2 linked regions of the Myxosarcina sp. GI1 genome follow. The protein of the gene in region 2 interacts with the protein of the main gene of each other region in a pairwise test. Links are inferred from orthologs where the notes say so. Each region holds a gene or a part of one and is shown on either strand. Other genes may lie near its edges. The genes, in order: KV40_RS18180 and KV40_RS14930.

Evidence for each region.
Region 1: the proteins of KV40_RS14930 (region 2) and KV40_RS18180 interact in binary tests that used the Escherichia coli proteins (3 or more experiments, as listed by UniProt). The link is inferred for Myxosarcina sp. GI1 from one-to-one orthologs.

What each region holds. Positions count from the first base shown.
Region 1 is NZ_JRFE01000024.1:177,694-184,978, reverse strand. Bases 4,286-7,269 are described here. They hold KV40_RS18180 (penicillin-binding protein 2), read left to right. Parts: upstream 4,286-4,848; coding sequence 4,849-6,690; downstream 6,691-7,269. Other genes in these bases: KV40_RS18175 (Fur family transcriptional regulator), read right to left, coding at 6,823-7,200; KV40_RS32315 (hypothetical protein), read left to right, coding at 4,286-4,691. Outside these bases: KV40_RS18190 (PAS domain S-box protein), read right to left, coding at 613-3,699; more of KV40_RS32315, read left to right, coding at 4,197-4,285. UniProt on the Escherichia coli protein: Essential cell division protein that catalyzes cross-linking of the peptidoglycan cell wall at the division septum. Required for localization of FtsN.
Region 2 is NZ_JRFE01000019.1:169,294-183,693, forward strand. What follows is about bases 8,200-11,197. They hold KV40_RS14930 (FtsW/RodA/SpoVE family cell cycle protein), read right to left. Parts: upstream 10,285-11,197; coding sequence 9,115-10,284; downstream 8,200-9,114. Other genes in these bases: KV40_RS14925 (tetratricopeptide repeat protein), read right to left, coding at 8,200-8,989; KV40_RS14935 (phycobilisome linker polypeptide), read right to left, coding at 10,392-10,595; apcB (allophycocyanin subunit beta), read right to left, coding at 10,900-11,197. Also shown: KV40_RS36990 (hypothetical protein), read right to left, coding at 109-240; photosystem I iron-sulfur center protein PsaC, read right to left, coding at 281-526; KV40_RS14905 (hypothetical protein), read left to right, coding at 922-1,149; KV40_RS14910 (DUF3493 domain-containing protein), read left to right, coding at 1,383-1,667; carB (carbamoyl-phosphate synthase large subunit), read left to right, coding at 1,860-5,129; KV40_RS14920 (hypothetical protein), read right to left, coding at 5,212-5,676; more of KV40_RS14925, read right to left, coding at 5,666-8,199; more of apcB, read right to left, coding at 11,198-11,385; KV40_RS14945 (allophycocyanin), read right to left, coding at 11,502-11,987; KV40_RS14950 (phycobilisome rod-core linker polypeptide), read right to left, coding at 12,657-14,400.

The sequences.
Region 1 (7,285 bases), on a different replicon or contig from region 2:
TTTGCCTTGTGCTTGCTGCAATGTCCATCCTAAAATACTTTCTGCCGCAGCATTTAGAGAAGTGATTTGACTATCTAAGTCGGTAGTAATTACCCCATCGCCAATACTATCGAGTACTGTAGACAGCCACTTTTGACTTTTTCTCACCTGTTTGTCCCGTTCGTGTTTGTAAAGAGCAATTTCAATCGTAATTTTTATTTCTTGTTCCTGAAAAGGTTTGAGAATATATCCGTAGGGTCGGCTTTTTTTAGCTCTTTTCAGAGTGTTAGTATCGGCATGAGCGGTAATGTACACTACAGGAATATCTAATTGTTGTGAAATTATGTTAGCTGCTGCGACTCCATCCATGTCTCCAATTAATCTAATATCCATCAAGATTAAATTTGGACGGATCTGCGCTGCTTTAGCAATAGCTAACTCGCCAGAGTCAGCTGTATCGGGAACGTTATATCCTAAAGCTTCGAGAATTACCTGTAAATCTTGAGCGACAATAGCTTCATCTTCTACCACTAACAAAGTATCGATCATATAAAACTAATATAAGCGGTTGTTGGAAAAATCTTAGCTTATTTTGGTCAAAATTTGCTCTTTAGATTAAATTTTGAATAATTATCAGGTGTTGGACAAAGTTATTTTATACTTCGTTCCGCCATCGGTAGTTACTTCAACTGTACCTCGAAGTTGGGCAATTAAACTTTTAACCAGTTTCAATCCTAATGTTTGGTTATTATTAAGGTTAAAATCTGTTGGAAGACCTTTACCATTATCGGCAATGGTTAATACGAGGTTATCGTTCTCGTTAACTGCAACTATAACTTTAATTTCGCCTCTATAGTTTGGTGCAAAAGCATGCTTGAGAGCATTAGTAATTAACTCATTGATAATTAAACCACAGGGAACTGCTGTATCAATATCTAACAAAAAGTCATGCCTAATTTCTGTGTTTAAAAAAATATCTTTTTTTACTAATAAATACGAGGGAAATATGGTACTAATTAGAGCTTTTAAATAATCAGAAAAATTAATTTGAGTAACATTTTCCGATTGATAGAGTTTTTCATGAATCAAGGCAATCGCTTGAATTTTATTTTTGAGTTCATTTAAATGAGTGACGGCGGAAGATTCTTTAAGCACATGGGTTTGAAGATTTATTAAACTGCTAATAATTTGTAAGTTGTTTTTTACCCGATGATGTATTTCTTGAATGCGAAGCTGTTTCTGTTTTAAACGTGCAGCTATTTTACGCTCTGTAATATCTTCTACTATATAAGAAAAATTGGCAAAATTAGAAGCTGTAGCGTTATTAAACTGCTCGTTGTTAAAATTAATGGGAGAAATATTGACTGAAATATACTTACTCTCTTGCTCTACTGAATGAATATATTCAAAATAAATCGGTTTGTTTTCACGTTGGCTTCGATAACAGCTATCTAGCCAGCGATCGACTATTTCTGCATCGGCTATATGCTTCCTCAACGAACTACCAATAAATTTCTGTCGTTCCAAACCAAAAAAGTGTGCTGCAGCAGTATTACCTGAAATGTGTATTAGATCTTTATTGTTACCGATTAACTCTACGACTCCCATAGCGGAGCTATTGCTATTATAAAAGCTGCGAATAATTGAATCATATTGTCGCACCTCTCTTTCCGCCTGTTTGCGATCGCTAATGTCTAAAGCCACGCAAGTAAGACCTACTAAATTTTGCTCTTTATTCCACAATGGTTCGACAGCTAAATCGTAGTGAAATGTTCGATCGTCAATAACCAGAAATATTTCTTTTCTAGTACCGACTTTAGCGTCTAAAACTTTTTTCTTAATAGTTGCCAGAGTGCGAGCGTTTTCGATTGAAAAAGCTTCTGTTTCTGACTTGCCTATCAATTGCTCGCTCTGATATTTGGCAAAAGCATTGTACATCCAGGTATAGCGCAGTTTGGTATCTTGAGTGTAAACGGCAATTGGCGAGTTTTTGAGCGTAATTCTAAACAGTTCTTCGCTTTGCCGCAATGCTTCCTGAGTTTTGACAAGATCGCTAATGTCTCTGCCTACAGATTGAATTTCAGCTAACTCGTTGCGCTCGTTGAATATAGCGCGATAAACCCACTGCATCCAACGTATTTCTTCGTCAGTCGCGGTTCTAAATTCTACCTTGCCTACAGGATTTTGAGGAGTTAAAGATTGCAAAACTCGTTCGACTTTGGATTCGTCTTCAGGTAAAGCAACACTCTGCGCTACCTTACCGACAACTTCTTCTTTCTGGCGTTGAAAATAGTGGCAATAAGCCTGATTGACAAAAGTTATTACTCCATTGCGTTCAAATCTAACAATTAGTTCGGTTTGATCTTCTACGACCAAGCGATAGCGTTCTTCGCTTTGACGCAACTGTTTTTCTGCATGTTTGCGGCTGGTAATGTCCTGCATCTGAGCGATAAAATATTTTGGATTTCCCACCTCATCTTTGGCTAAAGCGACATCGAGCAAAATCCAAACTGCCCGACCCGATTTGTGAATATAGCGCTTCTCCAGTTGATAGCTGTTAATTTCATTTGCCAATACTTGTCGGACAAATTCTAAATCAATGTCAAGATCTTCTGGATGAGTAATATCCTGAAACTTTAGCTGTATCAGTTCGGCTTCACTATAACCAATAAGTTTGCATAGAGCGGGATTGACTTTAAAAAATCGTCCTTTTGTAGTCACTAAAGCCTTGCCAATCGCAGCAAATTCAAAAGCCCAACGTAACCGTTCTTCGTTTTCTTTGAGTTCTTGAGATAACAGTTGTCGCTGCTTATCGATCGCATTTAATTTCCAAGCGAGTTTCCACACTAAAATACTCAAAATCGCAATTTCTAGTATTATTCTTAGGACAATTCTTTGTTCTAGAGCGATAACATTGCCTTTCAAAGCCCACCCGAAAAACCAGGCTAAAAGTAGGGGTATTATCATCACTAATGGCATTAGCCAACGCGCTACCATGCCCCCGGCGCTATTTTCAGAGATAACGCTCATCCAGCCCTTATCGGCACGAGTTCCTAATAAAGCCAAGGCTGATAAAATAAAGCCTAAAGCGGTGTGAATCGCCATTCCCGTACCAGAATTAACGCCATAAAAAAAAGTAAGATCGTATATGTGACCTAGGATGGCAGTCAGAGAAATCGCCGCGATCGCTACTGCCAAAAACTGAGCGGTAAGATAGTTTTGTAAAGTTAAAAATAAAATCGCCCCATTAAACCAAAAAAAACATAAAGCTGTATTTGGAGACATTCGCCCTCGGACAACTGCATCTACTGCATTGGCATCTACCCTGAAGGAAAGCAAATCCGTACCCAAATCTAGCTGAAAGCCATATTCGATCAGAGTCAAACAAGTAAATAAAATAACCAGAATCGGTAAAAGATACAAGCAATAAGTGACTAATAGGCAAATTCGACGTAGATTTTGATGCGTCGCTTTGGTTTGGCGATAATGCCACAGCAGCAGAGTCATTCCTGCCAAAATAAAGCCAAGAGCGGTACTTATTTTCATAGTTACCTGTCCTGGAAAAATACTTGTTAGTGCTGCTATCTCAAAGCACCAACCAAAGATAACCACACCGCCCAAACAAATAACTAGAATTGACAACATTACCGAAATCGAGCGCAATCTGAGACTAATTTGGGTTGACTGTGGCTCTAACGAGAAACCAATATTGTTTGTCATTTTAATTTTTAAAAGAAATTATTCAGCGGGCGATCGGACGCAAAAGTCGCTCACAGATCTAGATAATGGTTAATAAAAACACTTGGAGCGATATATATTGAGAATAATATTTTGATTTAAGTACTTAAATTAAAATATCTTTAAATTAAATTATTATTTGTTGACAAAAGAGGATTTTTCTAGGCTCGATCGTGAATAAACAAAGCCTGAATGGTATATAGCAATTCTCATACTCGTGAGGTCAAAATCTAGACTTAAAACAGATCGTTCAATTCTTAAAGCCTAGAGCTTAGAGCCTAAAGCCTCACTAATACAAGGAGTACCTCATGTGACCGAGAAGTGCTATATAAGCTTTTTTTGAATTAATACAAATATATTAAAGACAGAAACTAATTCTGGTAAGCAAATATAAATAAAATTTGTCAACTCTTATCATTTTTCTAACAATTAAGCTAGAATTCGCCAGAACCTGCTTAAAAAAATTGAGAAATTCAATTATGTCTGCACTTCCTCAGCCAAAACCTCCCGTCGAATCATTTCCCCATCGTCGAGCAACTCAGTATCGGCAAACATTTGTCAACCGCGATCGGAAAACGGCAACTACCCCTACTACTAAATTAATCGAGGCAAAACCTGCCAGGCTTAGGCTACTAATGAAAATCCAACAAGGTTCTTTTGGACTAGCTCTCGCATCAATGGCAAGTAGTGTAGGACTGTATTTGGCAACTGTAAGTATTCCCCAGGTTTGGAGTCAGGAATACCAGTATTTAGAGACTTTGCAGCGTCAAGAGCGACAGTTGACCGAAATCAACGAAACTCTTAAATATCAAATGGCAAGACAAGCCGAACGCAACAACAGCGGCATAACTACGTTTGAAGAAGATAGTGCGGTTTTTGTCACTCCTGCGGAAGTAAAGCCAAAACCTATAAAAAGTTCCAGTCGCGATCGCCGTCAAGAAGTTGCTTTTAAATATGCCGCTCCTGGCTATTAAAATTTAGAAAATAGATGCCGTCTGTTGACCGTACCGATGATAGATGCGATTGAAAGGCAGGTTGTCTGCATTTTCTAGTAAAGAGAATAGATCGGGCGGTCATAAGACAAGCTAGGCGCGATCGAATGTTGTTAGCTCTATTTTTATTAACTTAGCGATGAGAAACCTCAGAACGGAGCGACTTCAAGCTTCAAATCGACAGCGATTTACTACCAAATCTGGCAATTATGTTTTTCGAGCGATTTTAGTTTGGGGAATTTTAGTTTTAGGAACCTTGGCACTAGCAGCAAGGCTATTTTATCTGCAAGTTGTCGATCCCGTGATTACTTACGAACAAGCACCAGATGGTAAATCTCTGACTCAAATTGCTAACGATCAGCAGACAACGAAACTAGATGTATATATTCCGCGTCGCCAAATTGTCGATCGCGCCAACAATGTTTTAGCTACCGACAGCCTTACCTATACTCTTTACGTTCATCCCTATCTATTTAAAAGGAATTCTATCGACGTACCAGCAACAGAAATCGCCAAGGAATTAGCTGCCATTTTAGAAGATCGAACACCCGCCGAACTAGAAAAAATCTTTAGCAAACAAAAATGGGGAATTCAACTAGCAGAGAATTTGCCCGAAACCAAGAAAGCTAAAATTATTGCTCTACAAATTGACGGCTTGGATTTGAGACAGCAGTATTCTCGTTTTTATCCCCATCAGGAAATGGCTGCCGAAGTAACAGGCTATGTCAATCGCGATAGTACCCGTAGTCCCCAGGCAGGAGTAGAATTTACTCAACAACAGTTGTTAGAACGACCTCCAGTTCAGTGGCAGATGAAGCGCAGCTATAGCAATAACGAACTGGTGTTTCATCCAGGGGATTTGGGGCGAACCCAAAAGTTATTTAATTTTGACGATCTCAGACTTCAGCTAACTATCGATCTCCGTTTACAGCAGATGGCTCGACATGCCTTAAAGCAGCAAATGGAGAAATATAAAGCAAAAAGAGGCGCGGTAATCGTCATGGATGTTAGAAACGGTGCGATTTCTGCCCTGGTATCAGAACCGACTTACGATCCTAATAAATATTTTGAAAATTACGACCTCGGACTATTTAAAAACTGGGCAATTACCGATCTTTACGAACCAGGTTCTACATTCAAACCAATTAACCTCGCTTTGGCATTAGATGCAGGGGTAGTTACACCCCACGATACTGTAGATGATACTGGCAAAATAAAAATTAAAGATGCAACCGTTAGTAATCACGACTATGCTACAGACGGAGCCAGGGGCAACATCAGCCTAGCGGAAATTTTGCAGCACTCTAGCAACGTGGGCATGATTAAAGTGATGAGTCGTCTCAATCCTGCCAAGTATTATCATCTATTGCAAAAGCTCGGTATTGAAGACAATTTAGAGTTTGATATTCCAGGCTACACTCCAGGCAGACTCAAAGATGAAGTAGAATTTACCGTTAGAGCGATCGAACCCGCAACGGCGGCTTTCGGTCAGGGTTTTTCCCTAACTCCTTTAAAGTTAATTCAGCTACATGCCGCGCTGGCAAATCAGGGAAAATTGGTCATTCCTCATGTAGTTAGAGGGTTAGCCGACTATAATGGCTTTTTACATTATTCTCTGCCTACTCATAGCGAACCAGTTTTTACTCCTAAAACCGCTCGTGCTGTTTTGCAGATGATGGAACAGGTAGTTGAAAAAGGTAGCGGTTATGCTGCTAAAATTCCTGGTTATCGCATTGCAGGTAAAACAGGAACATCGCAAAAAGCCAATACTGAGGGTGGTTATGATGAAAGCGCGAAAATAACAAGCTTTGTAGCAACTTTTCCCGCCGAATCTCCTCGTTATGCAGTTTTAGCAGTCGTAGATGAGCCTCAAGGCGAATATACTTTTGGTTCTACCGTCGCCGCTCCCATTGTCGGCTCGGTCATTGAAAGTATTATCAATATAGAAGGTATTCCACCTAGTACCGCTACGCGAAAGTAGCAAGTAGCAAGTAGCGAGTAACAAGTTTCTACTCTTGCCTCTTGCCTCTTGCCTGTTACCCGTTACCCGTTACCCGTTACCCGTTCCCTAAATTACTTTTAATTTTTAACTTTTGATTTCCGCGTAGCGATACTAGTGACAGCGATCGCACAAACCAAAGAATTCTAAAGTGTGATAGTAAACCTTAAACTGATGGGATGCTTCTAGACGATCTTCTAATTCGTGTACGGGACATTCATCAATAGGAACTGAAACCCCGCAGTTGACACAGGTAAGATGGTGGCGATCGCTCCTTACAGGGCTATAAACCGATTCGCCATTAGATAGAGTACGCACCTGAACTTCTCCCTGTAGTTTGAGAGCTTCAAGTGAACGGTAGACCGTAGCCAGTCCCATATTCTGTTTGCGATTGCGTAATTCGATATAGAGGTCTTGAGCCGAAATAGAGCGTTTTAGATTTTGCAGGATGTTAATAATTCGCTCCTGAGATCGGGTGCGTTGCGCTTTCATGATTGGTGTTGGATAACGAGCCTGACTCTATATTACAAGGTCGGGCTATTGCATTTGAAAGGTCAATTACGATCGCCAACAAAAC
Region 2 (14,400 bases):
TAACTGGAATATTAGCCATAGTCCGAAGATAGCAGGGATAATAACTAAAATTTTGCGGGATAGACGTTTGGTCATCAGGGAAGCAGCTTACGAGGGTAGACTTTTTACTTATGACTGTTTTGGTCGATCGGGAATGGGGTGATAGGGAGAGGGGAAAGTCAAACTCTCTTCCTCAAATAATAATAAAAAAAATAGTGCCGTCCGACAGCGCGATCGCTTTAGTATAAAGATCGACCGCACCGCTACAACGACACAAATTTTATAAGATACTTATAATTGCTTAGTATGCCAGACCCATACTGCGGGTAGTTTCTGCACCTAAATAAACGCGAATACTCAAAAAGTCGGTAGGACAAGCAGTTTCACACCGCTTGCAGCCTACACAGTCTTCGGTGCGAGGAGAAGCAGCAATTTGACCTGCTTTACAGCCGTCCCAGGGTACCATCTCTAGTACATCGGTAGGACAAGCCCTTACGCATTGAGTACAGCCAATGCAAGTATCATAAATTTTGACGCTGTGTGACATAAGAAGGTTGACTCCCAGTCTATGTATTTTTTAGTTATCGTATTCTTTATAGAATCAAAGCTAGTTTACCCTATGCTCATAGCCCGATTTTGTAAAAGCCAGGATAACTTTAAATTCTGTAACAACAATCAGCCTCAAACCAAAGAAAAAAAATAAAAATTAATATAGCAGTTCTACTTGATTGAAGAGACTATATTCTTGGTAAAGGGAATAAGTCAAGTGGGAAAAGAGTTTTTTCATTTAGGATTGCTAAAGTTTAGAAAAACTGTCTGGCGATTGGCAAAGCCAGCGCGCCATCCGCTTCGCGATCGCGAGATTACTATTGGACTAGCTATAATTTAAAGTACGAAACCCCTCCACAGTTGGCTACTTTAGATTAATATCGAAAAAAAACTATGTTTTTAATAGGACTTAGAATTATCATTCTGCTAGCAGTTGCCTACTTGTTTGGCTTGTTAGTAGCCTGGTTGTTTGCCATGTTTGGTAATGGTAATGGTGGTGATGATTTTCGTAGAGACGATCCCGAAACTCCTTCACCACAGGGAGATCCAGAAAATAAGAAACGCCTGGTAGAAGTAGATGAATCTTACTATCTTGAAGAATTCGATCTCAGTAAAAAGTAACGCGAAAGGCAAATAGAGCTCAGTAGTTTATCAATATTTAATAGGCTTTTTTATGCAGGGGGGCAGAGAGCAGGGGGATTTTTGTCCGACTTGTTTTCCCTGCTCTCTTGCACCCTACTCCCAAGCGAAGTGATGCTCTCTACCTACGTTATCCCTCATTAATTAATCGACAAAGCACTAGCCTTTTAAGGCGATCGAGCAATAATGGAAGCAATGCTATAATTTATTTAAAAATGGCAAACCTGTCGCCCCAAGACCGAGAACGGGCAAAAAAAAGCAATCTTTCTCCTGAAAAATACGCCAGACTTCAAGCCGAAGCTAAAGCTCCCTTCAAAGGCTTAAGAAAGTTCTTTTATCTAGCTTTTGCCGCATCTGGCTTTATTGGAGCGATGATTTTTTTAGCTAAGTTAGCGGCAGGAAAAGATGTAGCTTCTAACCTGCCTAATTTTATGCTGCAATTGGGTTTAATTGGTTTAATGTTTTTACTATATAGTTGGGAACAAGGAAAAACTGACTAGATACAATTGTCAGCGGCGACCTAATTAAAAGGTCTAGGTTAAAAAACCATAGAGGCTTTGATAATTAAGCTTCTGAGTAATAAATGCTACCACTAAGTCATCAAACCCAGATAAAACAACTACATATTCGATCGGCATGAGAATATACAATTAATCTCGCTAGTGTTAGTGAAACAAAAAAATTAGAGTTTTATGCCCCGACGCGACGATCTTCACAAAATTCTACTTCTTGGTAGTGGTCCTATTGTCATCGGACAAGCCTGCGAATTTGACTATTCTGGAACTCAAGCCTGTAAAGCATTACGGGAAGAAGGATACGAAGTAGTCCTGGTCAATTCTAATCCCGCTTCGATTATGACCGATCCCGAAATGGCAGACCGTACCTACATCGAGCCATTGACCCCAGAAATTGTGGAGAAAGTCATCGCCAGAGAAAAACCCGATGCGCTCTTACCAACTATGGGCGGACAAACTGCATTAAATGTGGCAGTATCTCTAGCCAAGAATGGAGTTTTAGATAAGTATGGTGTCGATTTAATCGGAGCTAAATTACCCGCTATTGAAAAAGCCGAAGATCGCCTGTTATTTAAAGATGCAATGGCAAAAATTGGCGTTCCCGTATGTCCTTCGGGGATTGTCAGCAATATTGCCGAAGCCAAAGAAATTGCCGATGAAATTGGTAGCTATCCCCTAATTATTCGTCCTGCCTATACTTTAGGCGGTACTGGAGGCGGTATTGCCTACAACCAGGAAGAATACGAAACAATGGCTCAATTTGGTCTTGACGCTTCACCAGTCTCGCAAATTCTGGTAGAAAAATCGCTTTTAGGTTGGAAAGAGTACGAACTTGAAGTAATGAGGGATTTAGCAGATAACGTAGTGATTATCTGTTCGATCGAAAATATCGATCCGATGGGGATACATACGGGGGATTCAATTACCGTCGCTCCAGCCCAAACTCTTACAGATAAAGAATATCAGCGTCTGCGAGATTACTCTAAGAAGATTATTCGTGAAATTGGCGTAGAGACGGGTGGTTCTAACATTCAGTTCTCGGTCAATCCTGTAAACGGCGAGGTAATTGTTATTGAAATGAACCCCCGCGTTTCTCGTTCTTCGGCACTGGCTTCTAAAGCGACTGGTTTTCCAATCGCTAAATTTGCGGCAAAACTAGCAGTAGGCTATACACTCGATGAAATTTCCAACGATATTACCAAAAAGACTCCTGCTTCCTTTGAACCGACAATTGATTATGTAGTTACCAAAATTCCTCGCTTTGCCTTTGAAAAATTTCCTGGCACCAAACCCATTCTCACTACGCAAATGAAATCTGTAGGGGAAGCAATGGCAATTGGCAGGACATTTAACGAATCCTTTCAGAAAGCCCTGCGATCGCTTGAAACGGGACGTTATGGCTTTGGCTGCGACAAAAAAGAAACTCTGCCTTCAATTCCCCAGGTTAGAGCGCGTCTGCGTACCCCCAACCCCGAACGCATCTTTAGTATCTATCATGCCATGAAGTTGGGAATGTCTCCCGAAGAAATCCACGAACTGACGGCAATCGATATGTGGTTTTTAGATAAGATGCAGGAGTTGGTAGAAAGCGAGAAGTTTCTCAAACGCACCAGTTTTAAAAAGATTTCCGCTGAGGAGATGCGCTATATCAAACAGCAGGGATTTAGCGATCGCCAGATTGCCTTTGCTACTAAAAAGACCGAAGATGAGGTTCGCACCTATCGTAAAGAGTTGGGAGTTTTACCCGTCTACAAGTTGGTAGATACCTGCGCGGCAGAATTTGAAGCCTTTACTCCTTACTATTACTCTACATACGAAGAAGGAGAGTCGGAAATCGAACCCTCGGAGAAATCTAAGGTAATGATTTTAGGCGGTGGTCCCAACCGTATCGGACAGGGAATTGAGTTTGACTACTGCTGTTGTCATGCGGCGTTTTCTCTTTCAGAAGCGGGTTACGAAACGATTATGGTCAATTCTAATCCCGAAACCGTTTCTACCGATTACGATACCAGCGATCGCCTCTATTTTGAACCCCTAACTAAAGAAGACGTTCTCAATATTATTGAAGTCGAACAACCAGCAGGTATCATCATTCAGTTTGGCGGACAGACCCCGTTAAAATTGGCTATACCCTTACAGAATTACTTATTTAAAGCTCGGCTGGAAAGTTCTTTTGTAACCTCAAAAGCAACGGAAACAGAAATTTGGGGAACTTCTCCAGATTCGATCGATACTGCCGAAGATCGCGAAAAATTCGAGCAGATTTTGAGAAAGTTAGAAATCGAACAGCCACCCAACGGCATTGCTAGAAGCTATGAAGAGTCTTTAAATATTGCCAATCAAATTAGCTATCCCGTCGTAGTTCGACCTTCTTACGTTTTAGGAGGAAGGGCAATGGAAATTGTCTATTCCGATAACGAACTCAAACGTTACATGACTTATGCGGTAGAGGTAGAACCAGACCACCCAATTTTGATTGACAAGTTTTTAGAAAATGCAACTGAAGTCGATGTCGATGCTTTGTGCGACAAAGAAGGCAAAGTAATTATCGGCGGCATTATGGAACATATCGAACAGGCTGGCATACATTCTGGAGACTCGGCATGTTCGATTCCCTATACTTCGCTTTCAGAGACAGCTTTAGCAACCATTCGCGACTGGACGGCAAAGCTAGCCAACGCTCTAGATGTAGTCGGCTTGATGAATATTCAATATGCCGTTCAAGGAGAACAAGTATACATTCTCGAAGCCAATCCTCGCGCTTCCCGTACTGTCCCTTATGTATCCAAAGCTACGGGAGTACAGTTAGCCAAACTAGCTTCTTTAATCATGTCGGGCAAAACTCTAGCAGATTTGGGAGTTACTAAAGAAACTATTCCCCAACATATTGCCGTTAAAGAAGCGGTGTTGCCCTTTAATAAATTCCCCGATAGCGACACTTTATTAGGACCAGAAATGCGTTCTACGGGTGAGGTTATGGGTATCGATACCGACTTTGGTAAAGCCTTTGCTAAAGCTGAAATTGCGGCAGGGGTCAATCTGGCTTTGTCGGGAACGGTATTTATTTCCATGAACGATCGCGATAAAGAAGAGATCGTCCCCGTAGTTAAAGATTTTATCGAGCTAGGATTTAAAGTGGTGGCTACCTCTGGTACGCAAGAAGTCTTACAACAAAACGGCATTGAAGATGTAGAAATCATACTCAAACTACATGAAGGTCGTCCTCATGTGGTTGACTGGATTAAAAACAAACAGATTCAGTTAATTATTAATACTCCTACTGGGGAAGAATCTCAAACCGATGCGCGGTTAATCCGTCGTATGGCATTAGACTACAAGTTACCAATCGTAACTACCATTGCAGGAGCAAAAGCCACCGTCGCCGCGATTCGTTCGCTACAGTCAGAACCAATGGAGGTCAAAGCGTTACAAGACTATATCTACTAAATAGGTAGAAATGAAATACTTAAAGCGCGGTCGCTAATTTTATTCATTTATTATAAACCGTCAAGCTTAGAAGTATATTTCTTTATATCGCTTGAAGATAAGCCTTCTCTCCTCGTTCCTTATATAAGCTCTTTAGAGCGTCTATGAAATTGTTTAGGAGAGCAGGTTCTGTTTTCAAGTAAAGCGTTGCCTCACTAGCTGCTTTCATGACCGAAAAATCTTTAAACTCCGATTGTTGTTTGCAAGTAATGTAGAGTTTACCTGGCTTTGCAAAATGAAGCCGTGCATGAAATGCTCCATTAGCATACTCTAGTCCAAACTCCCCAAATCTAAGATCTAGTACCCCTCCGTAGACTTGGTCTTTAAATACATCGAGTTCCGTGATAACATTGGCAATTCTTGAGTAGCTAACGTATACTCGATTTGAGAATAACGAGTTACCATCTGAAACATCAATTTTTAGCTCGATAATATCATTATCAAACCAAATTTTAGTTAAGTGAATACCTGACTTTATTGGATTATGGATTATATTTTCACTCCTCACTCATCCGACAACCGACTATGTTCATCGCCTGAGTTATAGGAGCAAAATCGGGAGCAAACTGACGGGACTTTCGATAGGTATCGCAGGCGGCATCGTAGTTTTGCTGCTCGGTCAAGATGGAACCTTTAGTCTGCCACAGTAAGGGGTTTTGAGGTTCGAGGTCCAAAGCGCGATCGATCGCGTTAATAGCTTTTTCTTGACGACCGACTGCCTGTAAAGCATTGGCAAAACCCACCCAGGTTTCACTGTCTTGAGGATTGAGTTGACTGGCTTTGGTAAAAGAAGCAACTGCCCGAGCGTATTGACCTGCCTGAATCAGTGCCAGACCGCGGTCGCGCCACAGTGCGGCATAATCGGGATTTAGCTCGATTGCTCGCTCGTAAGCTGTAACTGCTGCTATGGGGCGTTCCAAGCCATCTTTGAGAATCGAACCGCGCATTTGCCATGGTCGGTCGGCTTGGGGACGAATTTCCGAGGCGCGATCCAATGCGGTTAAGGCTGCCCGATATTCACCTGCGGCTAGGAATGTTTTGGCTTTACCAATCCAGGCTAGATAAGATTCGGGTGAGATGGCAGTTGCTTCTTCGTAAGCTGCTATTGCCTTACTCTGAATTTGTAAGGGGGAAGAAAAAGCTTTGTCGGTAGCAGCATTAGCAAACAAGTTTTGAGATTGAGTGATGCGTAACTGAGTCAAAAAATCGCCTTTTGCCAGCCATAGACTATAGTTGGCGGGGCTTTGTTCGACTAAATCCTGATAGGTGGCAATAACATCGCGGTAAGTGCGATCGGCTTCATCAAACCGACCGAGAGCTTGCAGGGCAAAAACCTTATCCTGCCATAGTTGGGGACTATTGGGTTCGATGTTTCTAGCTCGATCTAATACCGCTAGCGCGTCATAATAGCGACCTAGTCTAATCAAAACTCTAGCGCGATCGCTTAAAAACTCGGCATTGAGGCGATCGCCCTTCAACGCTGCTTCATGAAATGATAGAGCTTCTTCGTATCGCTGTAAATTTTCCAGGGTTTTACCTTTACTATTGAGGACGGCACGATCGCTTGGTTTTAGCTTTAGTGCGCGATTGTATGCTGCTAGAGCCTGGGGAAATTTTTCCAAACGATAGTAAACATCTGCTTGTTTTTGCCAGTTTTGAAAATCGTTAGCGTTTAATTCACCAGCGCGATCGTAAGCCGTTAGAGCGCGATTGAAGTATTTGAGGTTGTATAAAGCATCTCCTTTACCTTCCCAAGCTAAATAACTGTTTGGCTGTAGTTCTGTAGCTCGCGCAAAGGCGTTTAAAGCAATTTGAGGCTGTTGTGAAAGAAGCTGTCTGCCGCGATACCAATAATATGCTGGTCTGAGAAACGGAAAAGCAAATTCAATACTAGCCAGTAAGCTAACAATTCCTAAAGTTGCGATTAATATTTGACCTGGCTGTAACGACCATTTGGAGAAAACAAGTACTAAATCGGAGCGCTCGAGTTTATTGCGTCGAAATTCTGAGGTTTCTTCAGAATGGACGCTGGAGCGTCCCGACGCGGACTGGAGTCCGCCGTCTTCGCTTGGCGAAGGCGAGTCGCTCCAGCGACTTTCGGAACGGCGAAGCTCTCCAGAGCTTGAGGCAGTAGTTTTACCAGTAAAGACTCGTTGAGATTTAACCTTTACTTTTACTTTACGCAGATCTGCAATTGCTTTTTCTACCGCTTGATAGCGTTTACCAACATCTGAAGCAGTCATTTTAGCGATTATTTTTGTCAGGCGGTTGCTGACTATTGCTTTTTGCCTCAGAAAGTTTGCTGTTTGCTCGTGCTTGAAATGTTTGGGTTCGATTCCCGTCAGAGCTTCAATAGCGATTATGCCTAAAGCATAAATATCGCTGCTTAAGGTTGCTCTGCCGGCAATTTGTTCTGGAGCAAAATATTCACTATAGTCAGTTTGGCGTTCGTCCGTGCTGCTCTGACATGAAACTTGAATATCTTCTAAAATTCCCAGTCCCGTCAATACAACTCGCTGGCGATCGTCAATTAGTAAATTTTCTGGACTGATATAACGATGAATTATACGTTGTTTGTGTACGAATGCTAATGCGGCGAGCGCGCTTTTAAGAAAATTTAATACCTCAGCTTCGGAAAAATTGCGTGCTGATAGTATTTGTCTGAGGCTTTTGCCCCCAACATAAGCCTTAACTAAGTAAAACTCACCATTTTGTTGAAAATGATCCCATAGCTGGGGTATTTGAGGACAATCATTGAGCTTTTCTAAAACTGCAAGCTGTGCGGTCAAACTCTGCTCGATTTTTTGCCAGCTTACAGCATCGCAACCGCTCAATTCTACTCGTTCGAGTATACAGGGAGACTGATAGGAGCGGCGTAAATTTTCGGCAAGATAACTATCGATTGCGCCTTTTTGCTGTAGATGTCTGATAATGCGATAGCGTCCGTCTATTACTCGGTCTACAAACAATAAAGGCTTGAGATCGGCAAGAACTTCTAAAGCATTGTGATAGCGTTGGGTGTGGTTGGCAGCAGTCATTTTTTCAATAATTGCTACCAACCTCTCGCTGACCTGACAGCAGCGATACCAAACCGTGCTGGTTTGTTTTAAATTTCGCGGTAATAGTCCTGTCAAAGCATAAATAGCAGTTTTGCCCAATCCGTAAATATCGCTGCTAAATCTTGGTTTTCCTATTTGTTGTTCTGGTGCTATATAACCATTATTGGCAGCATATACAGTTATTTTGCTCGAACCGCCGTTAGGGGAAGGGTTAAACGCGCTAAATTTGACTAGCGCGTAACTATTTAACTCTTGGCGTTCGACTAAGTTTGCGGGGACGATCGCCTGATGAATGAGGTTGTTTTTGTGAATTAAATCTAAAGTTTTAAGTACGTCGTGCAGTAGATGTATTGTTTGCGCTTCGTTAAAAGTGCGACCTTCTATTTTTTGCTTTAGTGTTTCACCATTGATATATTCTCTAACTAAATAAATTTGCCCTTTGTCAATAAAAAAGTGTCTGTATTGAGGAACTTGCAGGCGATCGCTCAGTCTTTGAAAAACTTCTAGTTGTCGAACTAAGCAGGCTTTGACTTCGTCTTTAGATTCAGAACTATTCAAATCCAATCCAACTAATTGCTCGATAACACATCGCGCATCCCCCTCTAGTTTTAAATCTTTAGCCAGATAGATTTTGTCTGCTTTTTCTTTGCCCAACTGCCGTACAATTTGGTAGTGTCCGACAATTGCACCAGGAGAATAAATTTTATTACTGCTAGAAATTGAAGCTGCCGAATCAGTCTGTTGGGGTTTGGGGTCTGGCATAATTCTGATTGGCGATGATAATCTAAAGCAATTTCTTTAACGCTCGAACCATTCTAATTCATCTAAATAAAAATACTTAGATTTTAAATAGGATAATGATTTTTGCCGTACATTAGTATTCTAATTTACGAACGCAGAGACGGCTTGAGATCGATTACCACAGCTCGATCGCTCTCTCTGGCAACTCTTACCAGCAATCCCGCTAACAGCAATGAAGCTACGACAGAGTTTATTCCGTAGCTAAAAAACGGTAAGGGTAAACCCGTAGTTGGTAAAGTCCCCGTAGCTACACCAATATTTATTAGAGATTGTCCGACTAACAAGACCATTGAACCTATAGCGATCGCCTTGGGAATGGCTTGACGGCATTTAATTGCCACTCTTAAAGCCAGGGTTGCAAAACCTAAAAGCAAGATTAAAAATAATAGACAGCCAATAAAACCAAATTCTTCAGCATAAACGGCAAAAATAAAGTCTGTCGAGCGAATTGGTAAATATGACAGTTTTTGTTGCGATAGTCCAAATCCCGCGCCACTAATTCCCCCTGAAGCGATCGCCAGTAAGCTTTGAATTAACTGATATCCTTTGCCGTGATAGTCTCGCCAGGGATCGAGAAAAAACACGATGCGATCGCGCTGATAGGAATTGATGGCAAGACTCATACTCGCGAGAGTCGAACCTACAATAGCAGAGCCAATTAGCTGCTGCCAGGGCAGGCAGGCAGATAGGGCAATCAGCCACAGGCTCAAACCGCACAAAGCAGCCGTACTCAAATTAGGCTGCTTTAAAATTCCCAGCAGCATGAGGGCAAAAACGATCGACCAGACTAGTTTTACTTTCGGTTTTAATACCTGCCAACGTGAAAACAAATAGCTAGCCTGTAAAACTAAAAACGGTTTGATTAATTCCGAAGGCTGTAAAGAAAAAGGACCGATAGCAATCCAACGGCTCGCTCCCATAGTGGTTTTGCCCAAACCAGGAACTAAAGTTGCCAAAATTAACAGCAGCCAGATTAATACCATCCAAGGGGCAGACTTAAGAGTTTTTTTTAGTGACTGTCTGGATACTAAATTAAAACCTAAAATACCGAGCAAAACACCGATCAGCTGTTTTTTGAGAATATACAGTCCGTCGTTAAAAGTAACTATTCCTTCGGCATAAGATGCAGATACCAAGGTAACTAATCCAATTAACAGCCAAATACAGGTCAACCAGTTTAATAATCGAGCCTCCCACGACCAAGATTTGACTTGAGGATCGACAAAGGGAATTAAATATCGTAGATATCGCCTCACGGTTTTAGTTATTAAATTGCTTACCCTATCAAAAGTAACAGACAAAAAATAAAAAGAGGTCGCGATCGACCCCTTTGATTAAATTAAATTTTGTAATGTAATAAATTTTATGATAAGCCCGTGTTCATTCCTTGCTTGCCCGTAGCTAGCTCTACTTTCATAATTTTGCCGCCCATTTTCATGATGCGCTGCTGTTCGCGGAACCAGTTATCGTAGGGAACGAGTTTGGTAAAGTAGGTGTTTTGTAACTCTCTTTGCGTACGAATCCTGGACTGGCTAGGAACGCAAGCAGTAACTTTAAACATTCTCATAAGTTTTTCTTCTCCTATTTTTCTTAATTAAATTATTTTCTTTTGGGATACCAAGGTTAAACCCTGATGAAAATTATGGTTTTTGTAAATTTGTCAAAAAATTCTACCGATTGTCATCATTCCGCAGCGTTTGATGACCTAAAAACGCTAAAGTTCGGGAGTCAAAAGTCAATACTAGATCGTCAAAACTTATTGCCGACCGATGCGATCGCTTATCCTAAGCTTCATTAGAACTAGCACTCACTCTAGACTTCCCGAACCAACGCGACTACTATTTATGAACGACTTTCAAACCAGGTTTAGTTTAGCTCAAGCCAGAGCAAATGTAGTCAAAGTAAACGCCCATTTCTTTACCAGCATCAGCACCAACTAAGCTAGCAGTTACTTCTTTCATAGCCTGGATGGCTTGAACTGTAGAAGAAACAGGTACGCCTAAAGAGTTATAGGTTTCTTTCAAACCGTTGAGTACGCGCTCGTCTAGGATCGAGGGATCGCCAGCCAACATAGCGTAAGTAGAATAGCGAAGATAATAATCCAAGTCGCGGATGCAGGCTGCATAGCGACGAGTAGTATACATATTTCCGCCAGGACGAGTAACATCAGAATACAGTAGAGATTTAGCTACTGCTTCTTTGACAATACTCGCTGCATTAGCACTGATTACGCTGGCTGCACGAACGCGCAGTCCGCCAGTTTGAAAATAGTTTTTGAGCTTGTCCATGGCAGAACCATCGAGATACTTGCCTTGAACGTCAGCGGAATTAATAACAGAGGTAATTGCGTCTTGCATAATTTTATTTCCTTATCTTACCTAGTCTTAAATGCTTTAACACCGATAAGTTAGTGTATCTTTTTTAGAATTTGCGATCGATATTTTGAGTTAGTTTGGTTAACAGCAACTAAATGCTACTGCATAGCCCCAATAACGTAGTCGAAGTAAGAAGCTGCTTCGTTTTGGTCGTCAGCCGACATCATCGAAGTTGCTACGTCTTTCATTTCACGAATGCTTTGAGCCATAGCACCGACATCGGTTCCAAGAGATTTGTACATCTCCCGCGCACCAACCAAACCAATTTCTTCAATAGGAGTAACGTCTCCTGCAACTACACCATAAGTGATCAGACGCAGGTAGTAATCCATATCCCGCAAACAAGTTGCTGTCATTTCTTCACCGTAAGCGTTACCGCCTGGAGAAACAACGTCGGGACGTTTTTGAAATAGTCGATCGCCAGCTTGCTTGACAATGCGTTCTCTAGACTCGGTTAGAGTTTGAGCGATACGCAGACGGCTTTCGCCAGTAGTAACAAAAGACTTGATTCTTTCTAGTTCGCCTGGGCTCAGGTAACGAGCTTCAGCATCGGCATTCACGATTGATTTCGTGACAATACTCATCGATGGATTCCTCCCAATACAATGAAATCAAATAATGGATGAGCTACCCCAAGAGATAGTGTTTCTCAAACAAGGTTTCCAGCTTTTTATTTTTACTCTATATGACCTACTTGAGTTGTAGTTTTAGAGTAATAAAGCTAGCCGAACAAATCTAACTAACTTTAGCTGGTTAAACCCCTCAGATTTTAGATTACTCTATTTTGCTAATTAGTTTTTAACTTTCAGCTACAAAATAGTATTGCAGTTAGTCAAACCGAATATATCAAAGGTAGCCATTACATTAACAAACTTTTACATAAAGACAAGTTCATTAATCAAAGTTGCTTTAAGTTAGCTATATTTTTACAGATGCGATCGAGTAAGCGATCTGGTACAGACTAACATTCGAGCCAATTGTTGAATCGACCCAACTCAATTATTTTGCGATATTTGGTTCTAAAAAGCTATTTTTTCTTAACAAAAAATAATAATCTTCTTCAGAAACGAGGGACGAAGCGATCGCCTCAGCTATAAATTTTAAGTAAGGCAAAAGAAAAATCCTCTACTTCCTCACTTTAGTAAAAGAGTAGCATAAGCTATCTATGCCAATTGATAGCGGGTGACGATGAGTAAAACTCACCATCCCCATCTCTAACAATTGCCAATCGCTAATTTATCAAACAAATACCGCTAAATTTTGAATTTAGTAGGTCCAAAGCTAGGAATGACAATATCGTCGCTTTGCTTGGTCAATCTTTGATATAGCTTCTCTGTGTTGGGGAAATTGGCTGCGGGTAAGGTTGGATAGCGACGATAGGGAACGGTATCTTCGCCAAATACCTGTAGGTATTCCATACAGTTGACCATCGCACCGACAAAAGCGCGAATTCCCTGAGAAGCCAAAATCTGGTTGTATTTTTGGATTTCTTTCTGGTTTAAAGGAGCGCGTCCTAAGAAATGCTTGGTTCCTAATTCGATCGCTTTAGTGTTGGGATAAGGAGTATAGAATTCTCGAATGTATAGTTCGGAACAACCCAAACCTTCAATAAATTCTTTAACGTTAATTTCTCCGTTACCCAGACGACTTTCTAAAATTGAGAACTGAGTTTGCACTACATAAGGATTGATGTCTCGCTCGAAAATCTGACGATAAGCTGCGGCGATCGCATTTTTTACAGCTACCTTATCTACCGTAGTAGTGAGCTTAAAGATTTTCTGCTGTTCCCGTTTGGCTCTTACACCTTGCTGAATGCGTTGTTTGACTTCAGGCTCGGTGCGGCTTGTAGAAACCTGTCCGAGTTCGACAAAGCGAGGAGTTTCTACTTTCTCAACTTTCGCTCCAATTCCCGATTCGATCGCGCCAGGACGGAATTTACGCAACTGTACGCCCGCAGGTGTTAAATAACGCTCGTAAGGAACGGTATCTTCGCCAAAGGCTTCGACGTACTCGGTGCTGTCGATCATCGCATCGACTACAGCATAGAATCCTTTTTTCGATGCCAGATCGAAGTAAGAGTTCATCTCTTTACGACCATAAGTAGGACGACCCAAGAGGCGACGATGCATGTATTCTATAGCTTTAACTACATACAAAGAAGACCAATAGAGATTACGGAAGACATCAGATTTGGCTAAAATCTTGATGAACTCGCGAACGCTGATATCGCCGTTTTCCAGCTTAATTTCTGCTTGTTTTAAACGCTGTCCGTCATAAACATCTCGTCCGAATACCTGACGATAGCAGGCGCGTATTACAGCTTGAGTAGTGCTTTCGGCATATTTTACGCTACTGCCATTACTCGCTCCTGGTAGTTCGTTGTTGAGACGAAATACCTTAGCTCCCAAAGATCCTGGGAATTTTCCTCTCGCGCCAGGATTGCTATTTTGGTTGTCAATACCCGCACCTCGGTGAATTAACAGACGCTTGGTGTCTTTATTAAACGGTGCGGGACTAGTGCTGGGATTGCGAGTTTCTTTCGGGAAAATTGCCCCAAACTGAATTTCTAGCGGATCGTTGCCCGAACCATAAACATGTTGGTCTGGTAGAGGGCGATTATACTGCGCGAAAGTAGTAACAAATTGAGGAACTTTACGATAGGGCGCGCTGTAGTTAAACAGATCTTGCTGCATGCCCCAGTTGCGACACTCTTGGGCTTCTTGTCCCAAACCGCGTAGGTAAGGAACCGTTTCTTCCCCAAAGTAGTCAGCGTATTCTTTAGAATCTACTAAAGCATCTACTAGAGCCGATAGTCCACCTTCAGAAACGATAGAGAAATAATCCTGTACTTCTTCGCGAGAGGAAGGACCGCGACCTAGTATGTGACGAAAAGCCAGTTCTAAGGCGCGACTATTGATAAACGGCTCGAAAAACTGTTTGCGGTATAGAGGCGATTTACACAAGCGGCGCACGAACTCTTTCATCGAAATATCGCCG